2 regions of the Paenibacillus sp. EPM92 genome follow, and region 1 is predicted to be linked to the other one. Evidence: predicted binding sites of a transcription regulator. Region 1 holds the regulator's gene; the other holds the start of a gene.

Region 1 (11,369 bases):
CACGCACTACTGCCCGAAGTGCCAGCCGTTGAAACGCAAACGCAGCTCGGGCGGCAAGACCTAGGCGTAACGGCGGCCGCTTATGAACGAATGATGCACCACCCGCCCAGAACTCCCATATAGTAACCAGTGAGACGTTCGCGAGGTATAAGCTTTAGGGCTGACTGCGTCGTTGCACAACGATTGAACCGCCGCTAACTTCGACGGTTTCTAGCTGGGAGGAAAGAGCATGCTGCCGGTCTTTTCATTAATGCTGCTGGCGCTTGCCGTCAGTTTGGACGGCTTCGGCGTCGGCGTCACGTACGGGCTGCGCAAAATTCGGATACCGTTCTTGTCGGTGGCGATCATTTGCTGCGTCTCGGGCTTGATTATTTTGCTCTCGATGCAAATCGGCGTATGGATGAGCGGTTACGTTCATCCGAATGTCGCCAAGGATATCGGCGCTTTCATCTTGATGGGCATCGGTGTGTGGGCGCTGTATCAGCTGTTTATGCAAAAAAAGGATGAGGATCCAGGTCTGGATTCTAACGATGGAGAGGAATCCGTATCGGCAGCCGGGAGGTCTGAAGCAAGCGAGGCGCCGCCAGTTGCGGTCACGGCGAAAGAGATTGTGTACATCGAGCTGAAGCGATTCGGCCTGGTTATCCAAATCTTGCGGAAGCCGTCGATCGCCGATATGGACCGTTCCGGCAATATCTCGGCGTACGAGGCGACGCTGCTTGGTCTGGCACTGTCTCTGGATGCGTTCGGCGCAGGGATCGGGGCCGCGTTGATCGGCTTTACGCCTTGGCTCACAGCGGCAGTCATTACGCTGTCGAGCGGCATTTTTCTCGGATTCGGCTTGAGAATCGGGTTTCGGTACGCAGAGATGAAATGGGTTCGCCGGTTGTCGGTGCTGCCCGGATTTGTTTTGATCGTGATGGGCATCATGAAATTGTTATAACTACGTTCTTGATATGGTGGAATAGGCAGGGATCTTACGATGAATATCGGATTAACCGGCGGCATCGCGTGCGGGAAAAGCACGGTGGCCGCCATGCTCGTCCGCCGCGGCGCACTGCTTGTCGATGCGGACCGCATCGCCCGTGAAGTGGTTGAGCCGGGCACGCCCGTGCTGGCGAAGGTCATTGAACGTTTCGGGGCTGATTTGCTGCAGGAGGACGGCTCGCTCAACCGCAAGAAGCTTGGCGAGCGTATCTTCGGCGACCCCGAGGCGCGCCGTGACTTGGAGGGTCTGCTGCATCCGTCCATTCGCGCAACGATGCGCGAGCGGATGCGGGCTTATGAGAATGAATTTCCGGACAGGCTGGTAGTCGTGGATATTCCGCTGCTGTACGAATCCGGCTTACAGTCGATGGTGGAGCGGGTCATGGTCGTGTACGTTCCGCGCGAAGTACAATTGATGCGGCTGATGGCTCGCGACGGGTTATCGCCGGAGCAAGCGGAGCAGCGGCTTCAATCGCAAATGCCGATTGAAGAGAAACGGCGACTGGCGGACATTGTCATCGATAATACAGGCTCGCTGGAAGAAACGGAAAAGCAAATCGAGGCGTTCTGGAAGGAAAGGGGGCTTACATGAAGTTTTGGCGCAAGAAGCGGGTATTCGCCATATTGCTGCTGACCTTTCTCATTTTTTTATTTTTGAGCAGCTCGTTCATCGGACGTCTATTGTACCCTATTCATTATGAAGACGACATTCGCCGGAACGCGTTTCAGTATGAGCTTGATCCGTTCTTGATTGCGGCAATCATCCGTGTTGAATCCAATTATAAGCCGGATACCGAATCGAATAAGGGGGCCTACGGCTTGATGCAGCTGATGCCCGACACTTCAAATTGGATTATCGAGAAAGCGCCGTTTGACACCGAGTATAAGAAAAAATTAGGCACCCCGGCGGTCAGCATCGAGCTCGGCTCGTGGTATTTGCACTGGATGGACAAACAATTCGGCGGAAATATGCATGCGATGATCGCGGGTTACAATGCGGGGCATGGCAAAGTCAGCCGATGGCTGCAGGAGAAGGCGTGGGACGGTACGTTACAGAACGCCAATCAAATTCCTTACGGTGAAACGAGACATTACATTCAACGCGTGATGTACTACTATAACAAATATCATAAACTGTACGGGGACGAATGGAGCCGGGGTTAGTCCCGACCTTTCAATGCAAAGAAGCATCGGACAGGCAGCCCTTGCGGGAGCCTTGTCCGACACTTCTTGCGTATTCCTCAAAACGTGTTATTATTTGAATTGACCGGCTAGTTGCTGCTCAGCGATTTGTACCAGGCGTCGTGTGATGTGACCACCGATTGCACCAGTATCACGAGTAGCCATGTTACCGTAGTAACCATCCTGAGGAATGGCGATACCCAGTTCCTGTGCTACTTCGTATTTCAGTTGATCCAACGCTGCATTTGCTTGAGGGACTACCAAAACGTTGCTGCTGCGGGATTGACCTGCACCCATGTCTGTTCACCTCCTTGTCGTTGGTAATCCTATTATGTGCGTAATGGCGATCTTCATGTGAGGAAGTCGCTGGAAACTTGAAAGGATGAAATTCGATGAAATGCCCTTATTGCGACTATCCCGGGACGAAAGTGCTTGACTCCCGCCCCGCTAATGAAAATAAATCGATACGCCGCCGCCGCGAATGCGAGAAATGTACGAAGCGCTTCACGACGTTCGAGATGGTGGAAGAGACTCCGTTGATCGTCATTAAGAAGGACGGCAGCCGGGAAGAATTCAGCCGGGAGAAAATGCTCCGCGGCCTTATCCGCGCTTGCGAGAAGCGTCCGGTTTCGGTCGAGCGTCTCGAGATGATCGTCTCCGAAGTCGAGAAGCAGGTGCGCAACACCGCCCACGCCGAAGTAGACAGCCGCGATATCGGCGAAATCGTCATGAGCGAGCTGTACCCCGTGGACGAAGTGGCCTACATTCGCTTTGCTTCCGTGTACCGGCAATTCAAGGACATCAACATGTTCATGAAGGAGCTTAACGAGCTGCTCGGCAAGCATCATGTCGGCGGCGAAGGCGGGAAAAATTAATTAACGCAAAAGCGTTGACAAGCTTAGCTCCTCTGTGTTATTATCTTTTTTGTCGCCACACGGATCATTAGCTCAGCTGGGATTCCAAACTTGGCAAATGCACTACCTTAAAGTAAGTGATTGAATGTTGCAAGAAATTGTATAATTGGAAAATTTGGGGCCATAGCTCAGCTGGGAGAGCGCATCGCTGGCAGCGATGAGGTCAGGGGTTCGATCCCCCTTGGCTCCACCAATATCTATTAAATTAACGCAGCCAGAGCGGCTGCGTTTTTTGGTATGCGGTAACTCCTGAAGAGTCGGTCTTCTTTTTTTACTTATTTCCAACCTACATACCCTGATTTTTAAAGACTCATCAGTTTCTTTATCAGTTCAGTTTTTCCTTTTACTCCAGCTTTCTCATAAATCCTGCCCAAATGCTTTTTGACGGTGATTTCCGTCACATGAAGTTGTTCGGCCATCTCAGCGATCGAGGAACAGGTCATAGACGATAAGGCAATTTCACGTTCACGGGGAGTTAGGTTGAAAGTTCCCTTAGGTGCGGCAACGTGCGGTAAAGAAGAGTCAGGCAGGTAGATTGCCTGGCCTGACTTTTTTCGCCGACACGAGGGCACGTGCGCGGCGACAAAGGCAACCGTTATTATCTATCCTCATCGAAGCTTTAGAAGATGCCATGGTCTGGCGACCTGATGGCATCTTTCTGTCTAAGTTCCGCTCCATTTGCGGTATAATGGGAATAATCTGTTGTTGGTGTATGGAAAGGCGGTGAACGGGTTGAGTGTAGACCGGGAAGAACTGAAAAGAATGATCGATCAAATCCCCGAACAAGACGCAATCGAAGTTTATGATTTTATCGGGTATTTGAATATGAAACGGGAAAGAGCCGTTCTGGAACAATTGGATGTCGCATCGCTCGCGGAGGATGCTGATCTCATTCGACAAGTCGAGCAGAGCCGCGAAGATCGTGAACATGGGCGCATATACAGTAAAGAAGCGGGACTTGACTATTTGCGCAGCAAGGTCAAGGAATTTGAGCATGAACAAAACGTATAGCGTTTATTGGACGCAAACGGCTTTGGATGAACTCAGCAGAATTCTCGCCTATCCGCCGGACGTGAAGGAAAGAATTTATCTGGAATCGTTTAACGACTGCTATTTACACCAACTCTTACCGCCAAACCAATCCTGACAGGCAAATTGAAAGGACAATGGGCAAGGCTGGGGCTGTATCAAGTCATTCTCGTGTTTGAGGTTAACGAAGACGAAGCAGTCGTTTGGGTAAATGGCATTAAACATAAAAGAGAGAATGTGTATTGGAAAAGAAAGAGGACTTAGTCCGGCATAAAGATCTTACTGGGATTTATTTGGGAGATCAGAGCTTCTGCTCTGGTCTTCTTTTTTGCACTCATTTTCGGATAGGAGGGTGTCAGAATGGAGATGATGAATCGAAAACATGCGGATTGGATAGTAGAACGGCGGTTCGAGGGCGATCAGAGCCAAATACTGAAAAGGCGTTTCAAAGGTGGCCGATCATGAGGTATAATGCGACTACACCCTTTGAAAATGGGATGGCATAATTAAAGCAGTGCCCGTTACAAGTGTTAAGTTCGGCAAAAACGATCCTTGTCCTTGCGGAAACGGTCTGAAGCATAAGAAATGCTGCGGAAAGTAAAAGGAATGGAGAGTTGAATGCAAGAGAAATGTCGTTTGTTGGTTGTCGATCAAAGCTACTCACCAATTGAATCTCTTGAAAATGAAGAGCTTTATCGTCATGGAATTTTTGAATGGAACATCTCGAGGATAATTAAGTATATCGAAAGAAACGAGTGGGAAAGATGGTCATCACCGCCTTGCCAAGGCTCGAAAGAATCATGTCCCGTATGTCAATTCCTACAAGCTGCTTGTTAATCAGCATATTCCGTTCTTTACTTCAGTTACAAGTTATACCGCATTCGTTGAATACTGGAACTCAAAAGTTCATGATATGAGGTAACTGTCAATGATCACAGTACAATGTACAAAAAAGCTGGCAAGCGAACTGGGTGTTCCCTTGTTAATTGAGAAGCCGAAACATTCTAATCCACTGTATTGCTGGCATGCTCATTTATTTTCATTTAGTCGCCGAAAGTGTGTATTGGTTATGAATAACGAAACAAGATACAATTTTGTGATGTTTGGTTTGGTGAAGGTTGATTTCAAGCGATTCGATGACTTGATCGTAAAGCAAATCTCCGACAATTTGCTTGCAGATGGAATGGAACAAGTATTGGTTGATAAATATTTACTAAATTGTGGAGATGTTAGTTATACCCCGACAAGCGACAGAAGCATAATTGGTCAAATCAACGAAATGATAATGGTCGCACAATACGAGATGGAAGGCAACATCGATGAGTATGGTGATCCGAAAATTGATCAAGTGAATCGCTTCTTGAACAGATTTGTTATCCTGAAATTACCGAAGCTATATTCGGGTGAAACCATGTATGATGCGTTGCAATATATAGATGTTGAATGATAAATCTATCGTGTTTAAGCCAAACCTCCCTCAATCTTGCGATCCGGGGAACTTATAGCAATCGAGCAGTTCCAATACCGGATGGACGAACAGAATAAGGCGGGATTATGGGATTGGGAGGAAAAGCATAATTTCATTGTGAATCTGGAAAAAGGAAAGAATGTACCTACATAGGTTAAAGGACGGTGCACAACTGGTATGTTCCTTGCTGGAATGCCAGTCACACCATTCCTGAGGGCGACTCCAAGGACAAATAAATCCGCTGCGGAAACAAGACAGCTCCAACGAGGCGGGCATCTTGCATAATATAGCTTTAGCGAATTTTCCACGATTTTGTTATTATGAAATGGAGGTGAGCGGCATGAACCAGTTGAGCGATCAAGCTAAGGAAGAGCTTTTACATGCGTTGGAAGGCAAGCAATCCGACCTTTCGTTATTGAGGGCAAACTGGTTTCCGTGGAAGTGGAGAACTTTGAGCCGGTCGCGGAAGATGATCCCGAACTGGACTTGGCCCAAGAAATTGAGGACTATCCCGAACTGAAAGCTTCTCTGCAAAAATATTTGGATAATCCCGACATGAAAGGGTACACGGCCAGCGAACTGAAGGAGAAGCGCCGTGGCAGAAGGAATTAACCGTCCCTTCCGTATTATTTTTAAGGCCGAGTTTGATTTGTGCCTGGATCGAATCTTTATTACGCCGTTCACGAACGTGATCGCGTTGTGGATGTCATCAACATCTTGCCTTCAAGAACGAAACGGAAACGTGTGACAAAATAGGCTTGATATAAATTCATACGGATTGATTCGACCGTTCCATCTGGACGGTCTTTTTTCATGCCTTTTTTCGGATAAGGAAATGGAGGGAAAACGCTATGAAAAGTAATATCCTCTATGGCGAATGGCAGGTGGAACGGCGGTTCGAGGGCGATCGCCAACCAGTTGACGGACGAGAAAGTGCAGACTCCGGCCTAACGGCAAAACCGCAAAAACGGCTCTTCCGACTGGCATCTCAGCACGGTGAAACTAATCCTGCAATCAGCTCATCAAAGAGCGCGGAAGCCGCGAATCCATGAGCTTGAAGGATATTGTCAGGCTCCTGCCGTTAGACAGGCTGGACCGGGAAACGCTGCAAGCGCTGGTAAAGCGCATCGATGTCCATGACAGCGGCATTGTAACATTCACCTATAACTTTGCCGTATGATCTTATTTTGGGCAGCCATCTTGACCAAGTCGTCACCACACATGTGGAGTGTACAGTAAGACTTGAAAGAAAAGATACAGCCAAGTAGACTGTATCTTAGTTCTGTGGGAGAGGGTTGGAAAGATTATAGTGAATTTTAATTTTTCCACCCTCGAAAACTTCAATTTTTTGTATTAACCTCTGTAGAACGTGTTTCATGACCTGTACATCGCCAATGTCGAGGGTCGAGAAACGTTCTATTTCTTTTTTGAATACGTGTAATTGTTCGGCTAGGTCTTGCCGTGCTTCAAATTTGTCGTCACAGCATAAAAGATAAATAAAAAACGTTAATCATACGTGATTAGTAAGCGATAAGAAATGAAGTTAAAAAAAGCGAAGTCGAACGAAGTGAAGACAACGAAGCGAAGCAAAGTTAAAGAATAAGTATAATCGGCTTCAATAATCCAACAAAGAACGTTGTCTTATTAAAGCCGAGCTATATTTTCGCCGCATACCTGATTTACTAGAGTCTGTACGCAAACTGTACAATCCATAAAAAAGCAGTACAATTGAACCTATGAGACGCAGATACGAAATAAGCGATGAAGAGTGGAATGTCATTGAGCCGTTTTTGCCCCCTACCCGAAAACCACAAGGAGGTCGTCCGCCCAAAGATCGTCGTCAGATGCTGAATGCCGTACTTTGGATTGCTCGTACAGGAGCTCCATGGCGAGATTTTCCTGCCTATTATGGTTCCTGGTCTTCCGCCTACAGTTTTTTCTGGCGCTTACAAAAGGCGGGGATATGGGACATCATTTTGGATCATGTTTCGATAGAACCCGATTGGAGTCAGGTCATGATCGACACGACCGTAGTCCGTGTCCACCAGCATTGGGCGCAAAAGGGGGCAAGCTAAGCAAGCAATCAAGTAGATTTTGAAAATGAACTGCTTATTTTGAAAACACAATATTATTATGATGAAGAGGAGTGTTCCTTGATGACAAAGAGTAGAATGAATCCTAAGGTTGATGAATTTTTAAGTAAGGCTAAAAAGTGGAAGGAAGAATATGAGAAGTTGAGAAATATCGTTCTTGACTGTGAGCTGACCGAAGAATTTAAGTGGATGCATCCTTGTTACACGTTTCAGAATAAAAACATAGTTTTAATACATGGATTTAAAGAATACTGTGCGCTTCTGTTTCACAAAGGTGCCTTGTTAAAGGATGCCCATGGTATCCTAATCCAACAAACGGAGAATGTACAGGCGGCGCGCCAGATTCGGTTCACCAATGTTCGAGAAATAGTTGCAATGGAAACCATCTTGAAAGCCTATATTTATGAAGCCATTGAAGTTGAAAAAGCTGGTTTGGAAGTGAATTTTAAAAAGAATACAGAATTCATAATTCCTGAAGAATTTCAAAATAAATTCGATGAAATCCCTGCCTTGAAAACTGCTTTTGAAGCATTGACGCCCGGACGGCAAAGAGCATACATTCTTTATTTTTCTGAACCCAAACAATCCAAAACTCGAGAGTCAAGGGTTGAAAAATGTATGCAGCAAATTCTCAATGGAAAGGGATTAAATGATTAGGGCGTGTATGCAAACCTAAGCAAGCCAAACCATAATCGAAGCAAGCGTTAAAAAAGCTCGGAAGCTCTGCGCCAGTTTATCGAAGCGAGTCGCCAAGCGACGGTAGTTCTTCACTTTATTGAAAAAGCATTCAATTTAATGAAACTGCTCAGGCTGAGACTAATGCTTGAGCTTTTTATTTTCAGAGGAAAGGGTCTATGAATGAATCCCCCGAGGGGGGATTTTGTATGTTTATCGTAAGTGGTCGCCTACCCGATCGGGAAAGAAGAGGGAGAGTTGGAGCAGCATCTGGTCCCAGTTTTGGATGCGGCCTGTCCATTTTCAGATCACATCCATGGTCGCCAGATAGAACGGTGGGAAAAATGCTCTTGCTCTTCGTTACTTTGCGAAGCTGTCGGTGATAGCTCTCGATCATGTTCGTGGTCTAGATGAGTTTACGGATTTCCGGCGAGTACTTGATAAAGGTCGCAAGTTCCTCCCAGTTGTTCTGCCAAGAGCGTACAATGAGTGGGTATTTCCCTCCCCAGACTTCCTGGGTTTTGGGAGTTTACACACTTTATTTTACAGACTCGATTTTTCTATTTAACCAACGGCATGAATATTAACGTAAGAGAAATACATATTAAGGCTCTCTTTTTATTTGTGCATAATTACCATCCGTAAATCTTGAACAACTCCATAATTTTCTCTTTTTGTCCGGGCCCAAAGTCAATTGAAACACCTAAGATGTATCGGTCAGGATTTAATTTACGTACCTTGGGTAGTTCTAAACGTTGCAAGACAAGGAATTTGTTTCCTGATCAATCTGTGTTGGTTGAAGAATTGAAACCTCTTTTTAAAGCAAGGATCACAAAAGAGTAAATTATAACCGCCCATGTTTCGTTGGTTTTCTTATAATAGAGAGAAACGATAAGGCCAAGCCCTTACCGTTTCGCCTTTTTCTTACAATATTTGAGATTCGTATACTTTGCTTCAACCGGTTTGAAAAAGTCTGTGGGCTTAATGTTAAGCTCTGCGCAAAGCTTGAATCCCTCCTTTTCATGGGACACATTACAAGCTTACTGTTTCAAGAGTCGAATCATCGCACTTAAATCCTGTGCTTCTTTGAACACGAGCAAATACGGATGCTGACCTGAACCATTGTGGTATGTGTAAATACCGGTGTGTAAATACTCTAAATGAAGTACATATGCATCGTTGACCACATTCCACATCAGATCGCGAATGAACACAGCATCTAGGCCGGCTTCGAGCAGAACGTCTTTGCAGAGTTGAACATAGGAGGCTACATCATAGTTGAATGGTCTGCGAAGATTTTCTGCAATTGATTCGGTCAGTCGTTGTTGGATGTACATCTTGCTGAGTTCAATGTTGTAGACAAGACTGCTCTTAGCCATTAGCATCACCTCCTCTCTGGTACATAAATGAAGGGCCCCATACAAGGCATAACCCGAAAGTTACGCCTTGTATGGGGCCCTCCAATTACACAAAAGCAATTCCATGATGAGGATTCGGTTAGGCTTAACTGGGGATGCTTGCTTGATCATTTGGAAGAAAACACGCTATTTCTTTGATCTTTCGAAAAGTATTCTGGATTCGGATAGGGGATGGATACCAGGTAGTTATGTAGAAAAAAAAGTATGGATAACATATGTATCGAATCCTACTTTTCTTACCTAAAGAACTGGAATGTTCGAAACAAGACCTGCATAATGAGGAGTGGATTGAGAAATAAATAAAGCACATGGCCAAATGGGTCATGTGCTTTATTTCTGTAGCATTGTGGAGAGAGCCCGAGGTTTGCTCGCACAGACAATGACAGCTTTGTCCCGCGGTCGAACTCCCTACCTATTCAATGACAATGAATGGGTCATGAATAGATTTTGCCTCTTCAGCATAAATATTACGGATTCAGATGCCATAAAGGGGTGATGTACATTGAATTCAAACGGGGTTAGCCACAAGGTTCATACAGCTTAAATTCCTATTGATCAGCCGGGCTATGTGAATCAGATGCCGGCCGTACATTCTCAAATATATCCTATTGCGGGAGTTCCCCAGCCAAACGAATATATCACACATTTAGACCCTGTGTTTGTGCAACACTTAAGTCGCCATCAAGGCCAAAGAATGGCGTTAATGACGACTGTGGGGAGAATCGAAGGTATAAATGCAGGTGTGGCGGTGGATCACATCCAAATAAACTTAGAAGACCGCTCTCTTCATATTCGAATTTCACAAATCGTATATTTTGAAGGACCTTTGGCTTCTTATCGGTAAGAAATCGAGTGAGGCGCTTTGGCTTAAATCAGGCGTCTTTCTCAAAGTGAAGTCAGGTTATTATGGTCGTGGAGCTGTTGGTACGAAACTTGGCAGAAGCGATCTGGCAGCGTTTATGTACAAACAGTTTCGCGATTCGATGTTCATTGGCAAAGCTCCCGTAATAAGCAGTTGATAGAGATGGATAAATCAAACCACTTCATCCGAAGTGGTTTTTGTTGTGCGTCGTGTCCAGAAACTGCAAACTCAATTTCGCCCGTCATATTTCCAGCCATTACCGATGACGGGCTGTTGCTGCCGGTCATCCAAGTTTGGACGATGAGGGTGACCCTGTGCCTGGTTGTAGTCCCGGTTCGAATAGGCTGGATGAGCCGCTTTTCCTTGGACCTGATTTGGCTTGCAATCGCTAGGCGGTCCGATGACAACTGTTTTTGTAATGGGTGCCAGCGTATCCTTCACTTTTGCTTCATTGAGGCAATACGTATGGGCAAACACACTCGCTGGCGTTAATCGCAACAGGTCGGATCCGCCAATGAATTCCGGAACTGGCGCATCGAATATGGCCAATAAATGCGTGTTGTCGACCGAAGCAATTTCATAATGCCACCATCCCTGAGGCACATTAGCCACTTGGCCCGGCTGGATTGGAAAATTAAGAAGCTCTTTCGTAAACGGATTAATCAAGGAGACAACAGCCGCGCCTGAAATACAGTATACCAATTCTGAAGCATTTTGATGGATGTGGGGCTCGATTACGTT
Region 2 (11,369 bases), on a different contig from region 1:
CGTTCGCGGCGGCAGAGCTTGGGCTGCCTGCGGCTGCACCGGTTGTGCCGCCCGCAGGCGCGCCCGCCCCGGCCATCCCCGGCGGCGCGGCGGTGCTGATGCCGGGCTGCTGCACCTGAGGATGGAGCTCGCGGTACGCGTCAGGGTCGAAAATAAAGGTGCACGTCATCGTCTCCGGCGTGACCCCGGTGCGTTCGACGAAGCTCCAATAATACGGCCGGTGGGTTAAATCCCGATCGGCCGACGGCGAAAGCTTCACCGTGACGTAAGCGGGATGCTTCTCCATAATTTCGCACTGCTCGGCTTCGAGGTAGCGGAGGACGAACGATTGAATTTGCTGCGCGTTCATCGTCATCCCTGCACCTCCTCGCCGCCTGCGGCGGAATGCGGAGAAATGGTTTGGCCGACTGCGTTCAGCAGCGACGACAGCCGTTCGCCGTCCTGCGCCTCGGCCTGCACTTCGCTGCGCAGCTGTGTGAACGATTGGCCGAGGTCGTCGATTTGCCGGCGGATGTCGTCTTGGCTGCGTGAAGACAGGATCATTTTCGCCAGATGCGATTCCAGGGAAGTGGTCTTCTCCAGTCGCTCCAGAATCGTATCCAGCCCGCCGATGACGAGCTCGAACATGTTGATCTTCTCGTGCAGCAGCGAAAGGATGTGCTCCTCGATCGTACCTGTTGTCGACAGGTTATATATTTTCACGTCCTGCTGCTGTCCTAACCGGTGTACCCGGCCGATCCGCTGCTCGACGCGCATCGGGTTCCACGGCAAATCGAAGTTGATCATATGGTGGCAAAACTGCAGGTTGATGCCTTCGCCCCCGGCTTCGGTCGCAATCAGCACTTGCGCGCGGTTGCGGAACAGATCCATCATCCAATCCTTCTTGCCCCGGTTCATTCCTCCGCGATACGGGACGGCGGTAATTTTGCGGTCCTTCAAATATTGCAGCAGATACTCCTGCGAAGCGCGGTATTCGGTGAAAATAATGACCTTGTCCTGAATCGACTCGATCAGCTCGAGCACTTTCTCCGCCTTCGTGTTTGCTTTGATGCTGCGAATGAGCTCGACCAGCGCCCAGATACGTGGGCGGATCGGCGAGTCTTCTTCCGTCTTCTTAAACATATTGACCAGTGTAATAAACACGGCGTCGCGGCTTGAACACACTTCGCGCTGCAGTGTAACGAGCGAGAGGATGCTGCTGAGATCGCCGCCGGACTCCTCATAACGTCCTTTGACGAAGTCGGTGACGCCGTCGTACAGCGCCTGTTCCTCCGCGGAGAGCTGAAGCGGGATGTTGCGCACCACGCGCTTCGTGAACGAGACGTTGCCGTCGCTGCGCCGGTTGCGGATCATCACTTTACTAAGCTCCTGCTGCAGCTGACCTTCGTTCTTCGGCACCCGCTTGTCGACGACAAAGTTCGCTTGAAAGCTCGATTGTCCGCCGAGCTGCCCCGGCTTCAGCAGCGTGATCAGGTTGTACAGCTCCTTGAGATCGTTCTGCACCGGGGTGGCGGTCAGCAGCAGGCAATGTTTTTTGCGCAGCTCGATGACGAACTGGTAATTGGTCGTTTTTTTGTTTTTCAGCTTATGCGCCTCGTCGATGATCAGCATGTCGTATTCTTGCTCCATCACGATACTGCGGTGCGGGTCGCGTTTCGCGGTATCCATCGAGGCGACGATAATGTCGTTCTGCGCCCACATATATTCCTTCTTCTGCGCGACGGCGGGGATGCCGAACTTCTGATTCAGCTCGCGGACCCACTGCAGCACGAGGGAAGCGGGGACGAGAATGAGCACCTTTTTGATCAAACCCCGAATCAAGTATTCCTTCAAAATAAGACCGGCCTCGATCGTCTTCCCGAGACCGACCTCGTCGGCGAGAATGGCGCGACCGCGCATTTCGGTGAGCACCTTCCTGGCCGTATCGATCTGATGCTCCATCGGCACGAGATTGGGCAGATGCGTCAGGCACAGAAGCTCGTCGAACGACCGGATTAAGCCGGAGCGCTCGGCTTCGATTGCCAGCCGGAACATCGTCCAATCGTCCCATGGGCCGTTACGCTGCGCCCGGGCATGCAGCTCCTCGAACCAATCCCGTTCAAAATGCAGCTCGACATGCTCGTTCAACGGCCGCACGTGTTCTTTTCGTTCGGTAGGTTGCATGAGGGTTTTTCGCTCCTTTTTCATCGGCACGATGCTAGAGATCGGTTAAAAAGCTGCATCGGTTCTGGTAGCCGAGCTTTTTAACCAGGCAAGCCAGAGTTAATTTTTAGTATGCACGAAAGGGCGGGCTTTCAAACGGCGTTCGAATGCATTATGATGAAGGGAAGCGCACTTTCGGGGCGCAGATCCTATATATAAGCTGGTGATGGGGAATGGTTGAAGAGTGGCGGTTCATTCGGTCGGGGCATGGGGCTCCGGCCTACAATATGGCGGTCGACGAGGCGATTTTGACGGCGCACAGCGAAGGGAAGGTGCCGCCGACGGTGCGGTTCTACGGCTGGTCGCCGGCGACGCTGTCGATCGGATACTTTCAGAAGGCGAAGGATGAAGTCGATTTCGCAGCGGTGGAACGTGCGGGGCTCGGCTTCGTCCGGCGGGCGACCGGGGGACGGGCGGTGCTTCATGATCAGGAGCTGACCTACAGTATCATCGTCTCCGAGGACTATCCGGGCATTCCGGGCAGCGTGACGGAGGCGTACCGGGTGCTCAGCCACGGGCTGCTGCTCGGGTTCCGCCGTTTGGGGCTGGAAGCCGATATGGTGCAGCTGGCAAGCGAGGACGACCAGCAGAAGTACGCGTCCATGGGCTCGGCGGCTTGTTTCGATTCTCCTTCGTGGTACGAGCTGGTCGTGGAGGGCCGGAAAGTGGCGGGCAGCGCGCAAACGCGGGCGAAAGGCGTCGTGCTGCAGCACGGCTCGATCCTGCTCGATCTGGACGCGGATGCGCTGTTCGATTTGCTGCTGTTCTCCAGCGATAAGGTGAAGGATCGGATGAAACAGCAATTCCTCCGCAAAGCGGTGGCCATCAATGATTTGATGCGGGATGCCGGACGAGACGCCGTCGGGCTTGAGGCTGTGGACGAGGCGTTCGCCGCCGGCATCGCCGAAGGGCTTGGCATCCGGCTCGTGGAAGGCGAGCTGACCTTGTACGAGCGCGAGCTGGCGCAGCAGCTGGTGAAGGAGAAGTACGATAACCGCGAATGGAATTTGCGGAGATAACGGATCTTGAATGGGAAAACCCTGTACCGCCCCTGACGGCGCATGCGCGATACGTTGGACGGCGGTACAGTTTTTGTTGTGGGGACCGCGCAGAGCGCAAAGCGGATTTAAAGGCCGATTAATAGCTCAAAGGCTGCCTGCAGCCTTCGTGTGACCGGACCGGGGATGCCTTGAGCCACAGGGGCGTCATCGATGCGGACGATCGGCGTCACCTCCACCGTTGTACCGGTAATGAACGCTTCGTCGGCTTCCCGGAGCATGTCGATCGTGAACGGCTCTTCGATGACGGGAATGCCGAGCTCCCGGGCGAGCCGGAGTACCACCAGCCTTGTGATCCCGTGCAAAATGAGATGGTTGGCCGGGTGCGTGCAGACGGCCCCGTCCCGGACGATCATGACGTTGGACGCGCTGCACTCGGTTACCGTACCGCTGCGGTGCAGGATCACCTCGTCCGCGCCGCGATCAAGCGCCTCCTGCTTCGCAAGCACGTTCGGCAATAAGTTGAGCGTCTTCAAGTCGCAGCGCAGCCAGCGGATATCTTCCGCCGTTACGGCGCTAATCCCTTGCTGCATGGAGGCAAGGGGCCGTCCGTATTCCGACGCGGAAGCGAACAGCACCGGTGCGGCGTCGGCCGGGAACGGGTGGGAGCGCGGGGCTTCTCCGCGTGTGATTTGCATGTAAACGGTGCCCGTTTGCAGCTCGTTCGCCGCAATCAGTTCCCGGAGCTTCGCAGCCATCGCTTCGCGGGGGAGCGGAAGCGGGATCCGCAGGGCGGCAGCCGTCCGCTCCAACCGGTCGAAATGGGCGTCTGCTTCGAAGAGACGGCCGTGATACACGCGAAACACTTCATAAATGCCGTCCCCAAAATAATACCCGCGGTCATCGGGTGAAATTCGAACCTCTTCTTTGGAAAGCAGCCCTTGCTGAAACCATATTTGCTGCGGCATCGCATGATCCTCCTTAAGTTATACAGGTTGCGCGGAAACAGGAACGTGTGTTTGCGTTTCTGCGGATGTTTGTGTTATGATAATTTTAGACTAACAACGTTGTACGGAGTTGTCAAAAGTTTGAAAGGCCGATTATAGGCTCAGTTACAAAAGGCCCGTCCAGATCGCAGTGAGGGACGGTTCGAGACGAAGTGAAGGGCTCGTCAACGTGTCGAAAGTCCTCTTCCCACGCGTTAGAAGAAACGGATTTTGTCGAATAAACTATAGTTATGGTGAACGAAAAAGAGAGCAAAACGAAGAAAATTGAAGAGAATTCGGGAGAGGCTCGGACTAACTCGGCAATTTCAAGGATATCTCATTCGATACACTATATATTGTATTGTATAATGAATTTCGCATACCAGATATTGTGATTTGACGAATTGGCTGATCATTTATTCCGGGAGGTTGTTGTTTTGAAAACTACGCAGCAGACCAAATTGGAAGGTTTAAGCGAGAAAATATTTCTGGACCGTTACGCTATGAAGGACGCCGATACGAGCCATACGAAGGTGGGCGATACGGTTCTGGTATTGACCAAAGATGATCCGAAATTTCCCGCGAAGGAAGTCGGTGAAGTGATTGAACGTCAGGGCAGACAAGTTAAAGTGAAGCTGCGCAGCGGCGACGTCGTAGAGTCGTCGGTCGAGAAGCTGACCTTAACGCTTGAGAAAACACCGCAGCAAATGTGGGATCGCTTGGCCGCTGCCATGGCATCAGTAGAGGCAACACCGGAGAAGCGCGAAGAATGGACGGACAAGTTCCGTTATATATTGGACGACTGGAAGCTGGTTCCCGGCGGGCGCATCGCCGCAGGAGCGGACGCCAGCGACGAGCTTACGCTGTTTAACTGTTACGTCATTCCGTCTCCGCATGACAGCCGCGGCGGCATTATGGCGACGCTGTCGGAAATGACGGAAATTATGGCGCGCGGCGGAGGTGTAGGGATCAATCTGTCCTCGCTCCGTCCGCGGCGTTCCGTTGTCAGAGGCGTGAACGGTTCCTCCAGCGGCGCCGTTTCATGGGGAGGGCTGTTCAGCTATACGACCGGCTTGATCGAACAGGGCGGAAGCCGCCGCGGCGCGCTGATGCTGATGATCAACGACTGGCATCCGGACGTGGTCGATTTCATCACCGTCAAACAGACGATGGGGCAAATTACGAACGCCAACCTGTCGGTTTGCGTGAGCAACAGCTTCATGAAAGCCGTTAAGGAAGATTTGGACTGGGAGCTCGTATACCCGGATACGACCGACCCCGAGTACAACGACATTTGGGACGGCGATCTGGAGAAGTGGCGGAAGACCGGCAAAGCCGTTATTACCTACCGTACGGTCAAAGCGCGCGACGTTTGGCATACGATCATCGAGTCGGCTTGGAAATCGGCGGAGCCCGGCGTCGTTTTTATGGAATATTACAACCAGATGTCCAACAGCTGGTACTTCAACCCGATCATTTGCACGAATCCGTGCGGCGAACAAGGGCTTCCCGCTTGGGGCGTCTGCAACTTGTCGGCCGTGAATCTGTCGAAGTTTTACGATGAGGCGAATCACGACGTCGACTGGGATGAACTGGCCAAAGTCGTTCGTTACTCGACACGGTTCTTGGACAACGTCATCGACAAGACGCCTTACCATTTCGAAGAAAACCGTCTGAACCAGCAGAATGAACGCCGTATCGGCTTGGGATCAATGGGGCTGGCGGAATTGATGATAAAGCTCGGCATTCGTTACGGCAGTCCGGAATCGCTGCAGTTTTTGGATAAAATTTATGGCTTTATGGCGCGGGAGGCTTACCTCGCTTCTGCGGATATCGCCGAGGAGAAGGGCTCGTTTACCCAATTCGAGGCCGATAAATTCCTGCAAAGCGGCTTTATGAAATCGATGACCTCCGTATATCCGGAAGTCGGCGCCGCCGTGAAGAAGAAGGGCATGCGCAATGTGACGGTCATTACTCAAGCGCCTACGGGCAGCACGGGGACGATGGTCGGCACATCGACGGGAATCGAACCGTACTTTGCCTTCGAATATTACCGCCAAAGCCGACTCGGATTCGACAAGCAGTACGTTCCGATCGCTCAGCAGTGGAAGGATCAGCATCCGAACGAAGAGCTCCCGGATTATTTCGTTACATCGATGGATTTGTCTGCGGAGGATCATATCCGTGTGCAGGCGGCCATCCAGAAGTGGGTGGACAGTTCCATTTCGAAAACAGCGAACTGCCCGTCCGATTTCACGGTCGAAGAAACGAAACGCTTGTACGAGCTTGCTTTCGATCTCGGCTGCAAAGGCGTAACGATTTACCGTGACGGCAGCCGCGATGTGCAGGTGCTCAGCACGGAGAAGAAGGAAGAGAAGAAGGTCGAGCAGGCTCCGGCCGCGTCTGCAGAGAATGCCAACGACCATTCCTCGTTGTCCAGCTTGTCGCAATCGCTGTCCGTGAACATCGACGCGAAGACGGAGGAAGTGTTCGACAAGCAGTATAAGCGCCGTCCGCAAGCGCTGCGCGGTGCGACTTATAAATTCAATACGCCTTTCGGCATGGCGTACATTACGATCAATGATATGAACGGCACGCCGAGCGAAATTTTCTTGAACGTAGGCAAGGCCGGCTCCGACGTGTTCGCGATGTCCGAAGCACTCGGCCGCGTCTGCTCCTTGTTCCTCCGCTACGGCGATCACGGCAACAAAGTACAGCTGCTCGTGAAGCACCTGAAGGGCATCGGCGGTTCCGGCGCCATCGGATTCGGCGCCAACCGCGTTGAATCGATCGCTGACGCAGTGGCCAAAGCGCTTGAAATGCATGGCGATTTCACCGATACCGCCGAAGACTACATCACGGCCACGCAAGAAGTCGTGATGGAAACTACCGCCCAATACGCGGTTACCCGCAACGCGGCCACATCCCTTGACCTGTGCCCGTCCTGCGGCTCCGCCTCGCTGATCAACAGCGAAGGCTGCAAAAACTGCTCCAACTGCGGATACAGCAGATGTTCGTAAGGAAAGAGGCCGTGAGGCCTCTTCAGGCTGTCGAGAAAGTCTCGACAGCTTTCTTTATGTTAAAAATGTTTATCACGACACCGCGTTAATGTTGTATAATATAGGTAACACAAGAACTGGACGGTGAAGAGCATGCTTCGTTCTAATAACGGTAAACAAAATGCCTATGAGTTTGTATCTATCGAAGATCTCGTTCCTCAAGATCACATGCTTCGCAAGATCGACAAATACATCAGCTTTGAATTCATTAGAGAAAAAGTAAAGCCTTTGTACTGTGAAGATAACGGGAGACCGGCCATTGATTTGGGCTAACAGACGCGTTCCAGACCACACAACCATTAGTTGGAACCGACGCAAACGGTTCAAGGATACAGCGATTTTCCAAGAGGTGTTCGATGAAATCGTCCTTCAAGCCGTTCAACATCGAATGGTCGGAGGTAGGGTTCTCATTTCAGACTCCACGCATATTAAAGCCAACGCCAACAAACACAAGTTCACGAAACAACAGGTGCTGCAAAACACGAAGCATTACATAGAGGAACTCAACGCCGCGGTGGAGGAGGATCGCAAAAATCATGGAAAAAAGCTCTAAAACCAAGAGAGGAAGTGATCGAGCATAAGGAAATTAAAGTGAGCAAGACAGATCCCGAAAGTGGCTATATGGTTAGAGAAGGAAAGCCCGAAGGATTTTATTATTTAGACCATCGTACCGTCGATATGAAGTACAACATCATTATGGATGTACATGTCACTGCAGGCAATGTCCACGATTCCTTACCTTACGTTGAACGACTGAACCGACAAGTAAAGCCACACAGGGTTTATTTCATAAATGGGAATTTAAATACCATGTAGGTACCGATTCTTATGTGTGCCCAAATAACCAGCAGCTCACCTACAAAACAACGAATCGAGAAGGTTACAGACATTACACATCAAACCTGGAGGTTTGTAAAACCTGTCCCTTCCTCTCAAAATGCACTCGTTCCAAAAACCATAAGAAGATTATTGCTCGACATGTTTGGGAAGATAGCAAGGAATGGGTGCTTAGAATATCATTGGAAAACCCCGCAAGGTTAATCCAATGAATTCAAAGGGGTATATTTTTTATGGCATACAAGGGACAAAACTTCAACAGTGTCCGGTATCAATAAAGCCGTGAGGTCCACAATTCAGGACACTTATTTGAAAACATATTTTTTATCCATAGCAGCATATTAAATCACCTTTTTCCAACTAGTTTACTTTGTTTTAATTATACTGCTTTTTTGGTATTTGGTATAGTGGCTTATTTCAGGATGAAATCTTTAATTGCTTATAGATTTTTATTTGGGAACATATTGACATTATAAAAACAAAAGATTATCATGTACACATACCCCTATGGGTATATATTTTTTAACTGTTATATACCCGTTGGGGTATGAAGAGGGGATTTTAAAGTCGGGTTAAAGGGAAAAACAAAAACAATACATTAGGAGGAAACGAACCATGGGAGCACGAACACTGCAGGCCATGACGGCAAAAGAAGTAACTCAAATGTTGCTGAACAATGAGGAGCTTTTTATTTTAGATGTGCGTAACACGGATGATTTTGATAACTGGAAAATTGAAGGTGGAAAAATCGAAGTCGTGAATGTTCCTTATTTCGATTTACTTGACGGGGTTGATCCTGCACTGGATAAAATTCCTGATGGAAAGAAGATTTTGGTCGTTTGCGCAAAAGAGGGTTCTTCCAAATTTGTAGGAGAGCAAATCGTTGAAGCAGGCAGAAATAATGTTTATTACCTAGAAGGCGGAATGAAGTCGTGGAGTGAGTATCTTGAGCCGATTAAAGTCGGGGATCTGAAAGACGGGGGGGAGCTGTATCAATTTATACGGATCGGCAAAGGCTGCTTGTCTTATATGGTCATCTCCGGCGGAGAAGCGGCGACTGTTGATACACTGCGCATGACAAACGTATTTGAGCAGTTCGCTAAAGATAAAGGCGCGGTCATTAAGCACACGATCGATACTCACTTACATGCCGACCACATCTCCGGCGGTAAATTGCTGGCGGACAAGACGAATGCGAAATATTGGTTGCCGCCTAAGGATGCAACAGAAGTTGTATTCGAGTACACGCCATTGGAAGACGATAACGCGATTACCGTCGGCAATACGCAAATCAAAATTCAACCGATTTATTCTCCAGGCCACACGATCGGCAGTACGTCGCTAATCGTTGATGATCAGTATTTGTTAAGTGGAGACATCTTGTTTGTACAATCCATCGGACGCCCTGACCTTGCAGGCAAAGCGGAAGATTGGGTCGGAGATTTGCGAACGAGCTTGTATAAAACATACAAGAGCCTGTCTGAGGACTTAATTGTATTGCCGGCACATTTCGGCCAGCATACAGAGCTTGGAGAAGGCGGTAAAGTTGCTGCGCGTTTAGGTGATCTGTATGCCTCCAATCCGGGACTGAATATTGAAAGCGAAGAAGTGTTTCGTTCTGCGGTGACGGATAACTTACCGCCGCATCCAAATTCTTATCAGGAAATCCGGCAAACGAATATGGGTAGAGTGAAGCCTACGGAAGAGGAGCAGCGCGAAATGGAGATGGGACCAAATCGCTGTGCTATTCATGATAAATAAGACTATGATCTACGGGTGAATAGCCCCTTCATAGTGTTCAGTAATCGCACTCTGAATATGCACCATTGACAACCCACTATTATTTTATTATCATCTGTATATACCTATACGGGTATTGGTTTATTTCGATCATCGAGTGTTGAGAGGAGAACAAATTTTTTTTGAACAAAAATATACCCCCTATAGTATATAACGGCGGTACTCAATACAAATAATACGGGTGTAAGGGGGAAGCTATGGAATTAGATATTGGATGGCTTCTTATCTTATTTGGCATCGGTTTTACAGGTTCCTTCATATCTGGGATGGTCGGCATCGGAGGCTCCATCATCAAATATCCGATGCTGCTGTATATACCTCCGATGATGGGATTTGTAGCTTTTACCGCTCAGGAAGTGTCCGCGGTAAGCGCGATTCAAGTGTTTTTTGCTACACTCGCGGGTATGTTCGCATATCGCAAAGGCAGTTTGATCAATAAAAAACTGGTTCTTTACATGGGAGTACCCATCGTAATTGGCAGCTTTATCGGGGGGTTCGGTTCTAAATTTCTCCCGGATTCCGCAATTAATCTGACGTACGCGGTGATGGCCTTGATCGCAGCGGTCATGATGTTCCTCCCGAAAAGAGGCATCGAGCGTGAAGATTATTCCGGCATTACCTTTAATAAAGTCATCGCATCCGTGACAGCGGCGATTGTCGGGGTATTATCAGGTATCGTAGGAGCCGCAGGCGCTTTTATTACCGTCCCGATTATGCTCGTCATTTTAAAAATTCCGACGCGGGTTGCCATTGCATCATCACTTGCGATTACCTTTATTTCTTCAATCGGTTCTACAGTCGGAAAAATGATGGGTGGACATATGCTTCTCATCCCATCCATTGTGATGGTTGTGGCAAGCATCCTGGGATCGCCGGTTGGAGCCAAAGTTGGCAAGAGAATGAACGTGAAAGTGCTGCAATGGATACTTGCCACTCTTGTTACAGCTACGGTGATTAAAATTTGGTACGACATTTTGGCATAAAGAGGAGGACTCGTTCATGGCAGGAAAATACTCGAAAGACATGCTTCCAAGCGAGGTGAAGGAGCGGCTCGCCAAGGGAGAAACGCTGAGCATCCTGGACGTACGTGAGCTGGATGAATGGGAATCCGGTCATATTCCGGGAGCAAAGCACATTCCTTTGGGATCTTTAAGCGAGCGGCATAAGGAACTCGATCCGAAGCAAGAGACGATTGTCGTATGTCGAAGCGGAAACCGAAGCGGGCTCGCATGCGAGCATCTTGAAGCCTTAGGCTACAAAGTGGTGAATATGCCGGGCGGAATGAATCAATGGGACGGAGAAATGAAGTACGGGAAATAAGAAATTTAGGAGGTAACGGATATGGCGGCAGTAATTCAAACGAATCGAGTGTTAGAGTGTGAAGGATTAGCGTGCCCATTGCCTGTAGTAAAAACCAAAAAACGATTGAGGACATGAATTCCGGCGAAGTCGTTGAAGTGCGCGCCACAGATAAAGGATCTGTTGCC

Evidence for each region. The regulator NrdR, encoded in region 1, represses ribonucleotide reductase genes. The targets are predictions, from matches to a motif close to AACACNATATATNGTGTT.
Region 2: a site for NrdR is predicted at 4,532-4,549, ahead of JMF85_RS22770 (adenosylcobalamin-dependent ribonucleoside-diphosphate reductase). Genes of this name have one in related genera too.

Annotation. Positions count from the first base shown of each region.
Region 1 is NZ_BCPS01000096.1:110,876-122,244, reverse strand. It holds gene mutM (DNA-formamidopyrimidine glycosylase) at 1-64, shown strand, start outside; gene ytaF (sporulation membrane protein YtaF) at 230-943, shown strand; gene coaE (dephospho-CoA kinase) at 983-1,579, shown strand; gene JMF85_RS24140 (lytic transglycosylase domain-containing protein) at 1,576-2,151, shown strand; gene JMF85_RS24135 (alpha/beta-type small acid-soluble spore protein) at 2,242-2,466, opposite strand; gene nrdR (transcriptional regulator NrdR) at 2,562-3,044, shown strand; tRNA gene JMF85_RS24125 (tRNA-Ala) at 3,201-3,276, shown strand; gene JMF85_RS28715 (helix-turn-helix transcriptional regulator) at 3,386-3,655, opposite strand; gene JMF85_RS24115 (hypothetical protein) at 3,816-4,094, shown strand; gene JMF85_RS28710 (SEC-C metal-binding domain-containing protein) at 4,627-4,713, shown strand; gene JMF85_RS24105 (DUF6933 domain-containing protein) at 5,041-5,559, shown strand; gene JMF85_RS24100 (hypothetical protein) at 6,016-6,192, shown strand; gene JMF85_RS24095 (hypothetical protein) at 6,432-6,632, shown strand; gene JMF85_RS28470 (hypothetical protein) at 6,629-6,760, shown strand; gene JMF85_RS28705 (IS5 family transposase) at 7,317-7,655, shown strand; gene JMF85_RS24085 (YdeI/OmpD-associated family protein) at 7,737-8,330, shown strand; partial or broken gene JMF85_RS28230 (transposase) at 8,562-8,865, opposite strand; gene JMF85_RS24075 (hypothetical protein) at 9,389-9,727, opposite strand; gene JMF85_RS28465 (DUF2642 domain-containing protein) at 10,344-10,610, shown strand; gene JMF85_RS24065 (cupin domain-containing protein) at 10,857-11,369, opposite strand, start outside.
Region 2 is NZ_BCPS01000090.1:15,228-26,596, reverse strand. It holds gene JMF85_RS22790 (YqhG family protein) at 1-355, opposite strand, end outside; gene JMF85_RS22785 (DEAD/DEAH box helicase) at 352-2,163, opposite strand; gene JMF85_RS22780 (lipoate--protein ligase family protein) at 2,376-3,221, shown strand; gene dat (D-amino-acid transaminase) at 3,329-4,168, opposite strand; gene JMF85_RS22770 (adenosylcobalamin-dependent ribonucleoside-diphosphate reductase) at 4,624-7,206, shown strand; partial or broken gene JMF85_RS28205 (transposase) at 7,339-8,252, shown strand; gene JMF85_RS22755 (MBL fold metallo-hydrolase) at 8,698-9,843, shown strand; gene JMF85_RS22750 (sulfite exporter TauE/SafE family protein) at 10,080-10,865, shown strand; gene JMF85_RS22745 (rhodanese-like domain-containing protein) at 10,882-11,202, shown strand; partial or broken gene JMF85_RS22740 (sulfurtransferase TusA family protein) at 11,224-11,369, shown strand, end outside.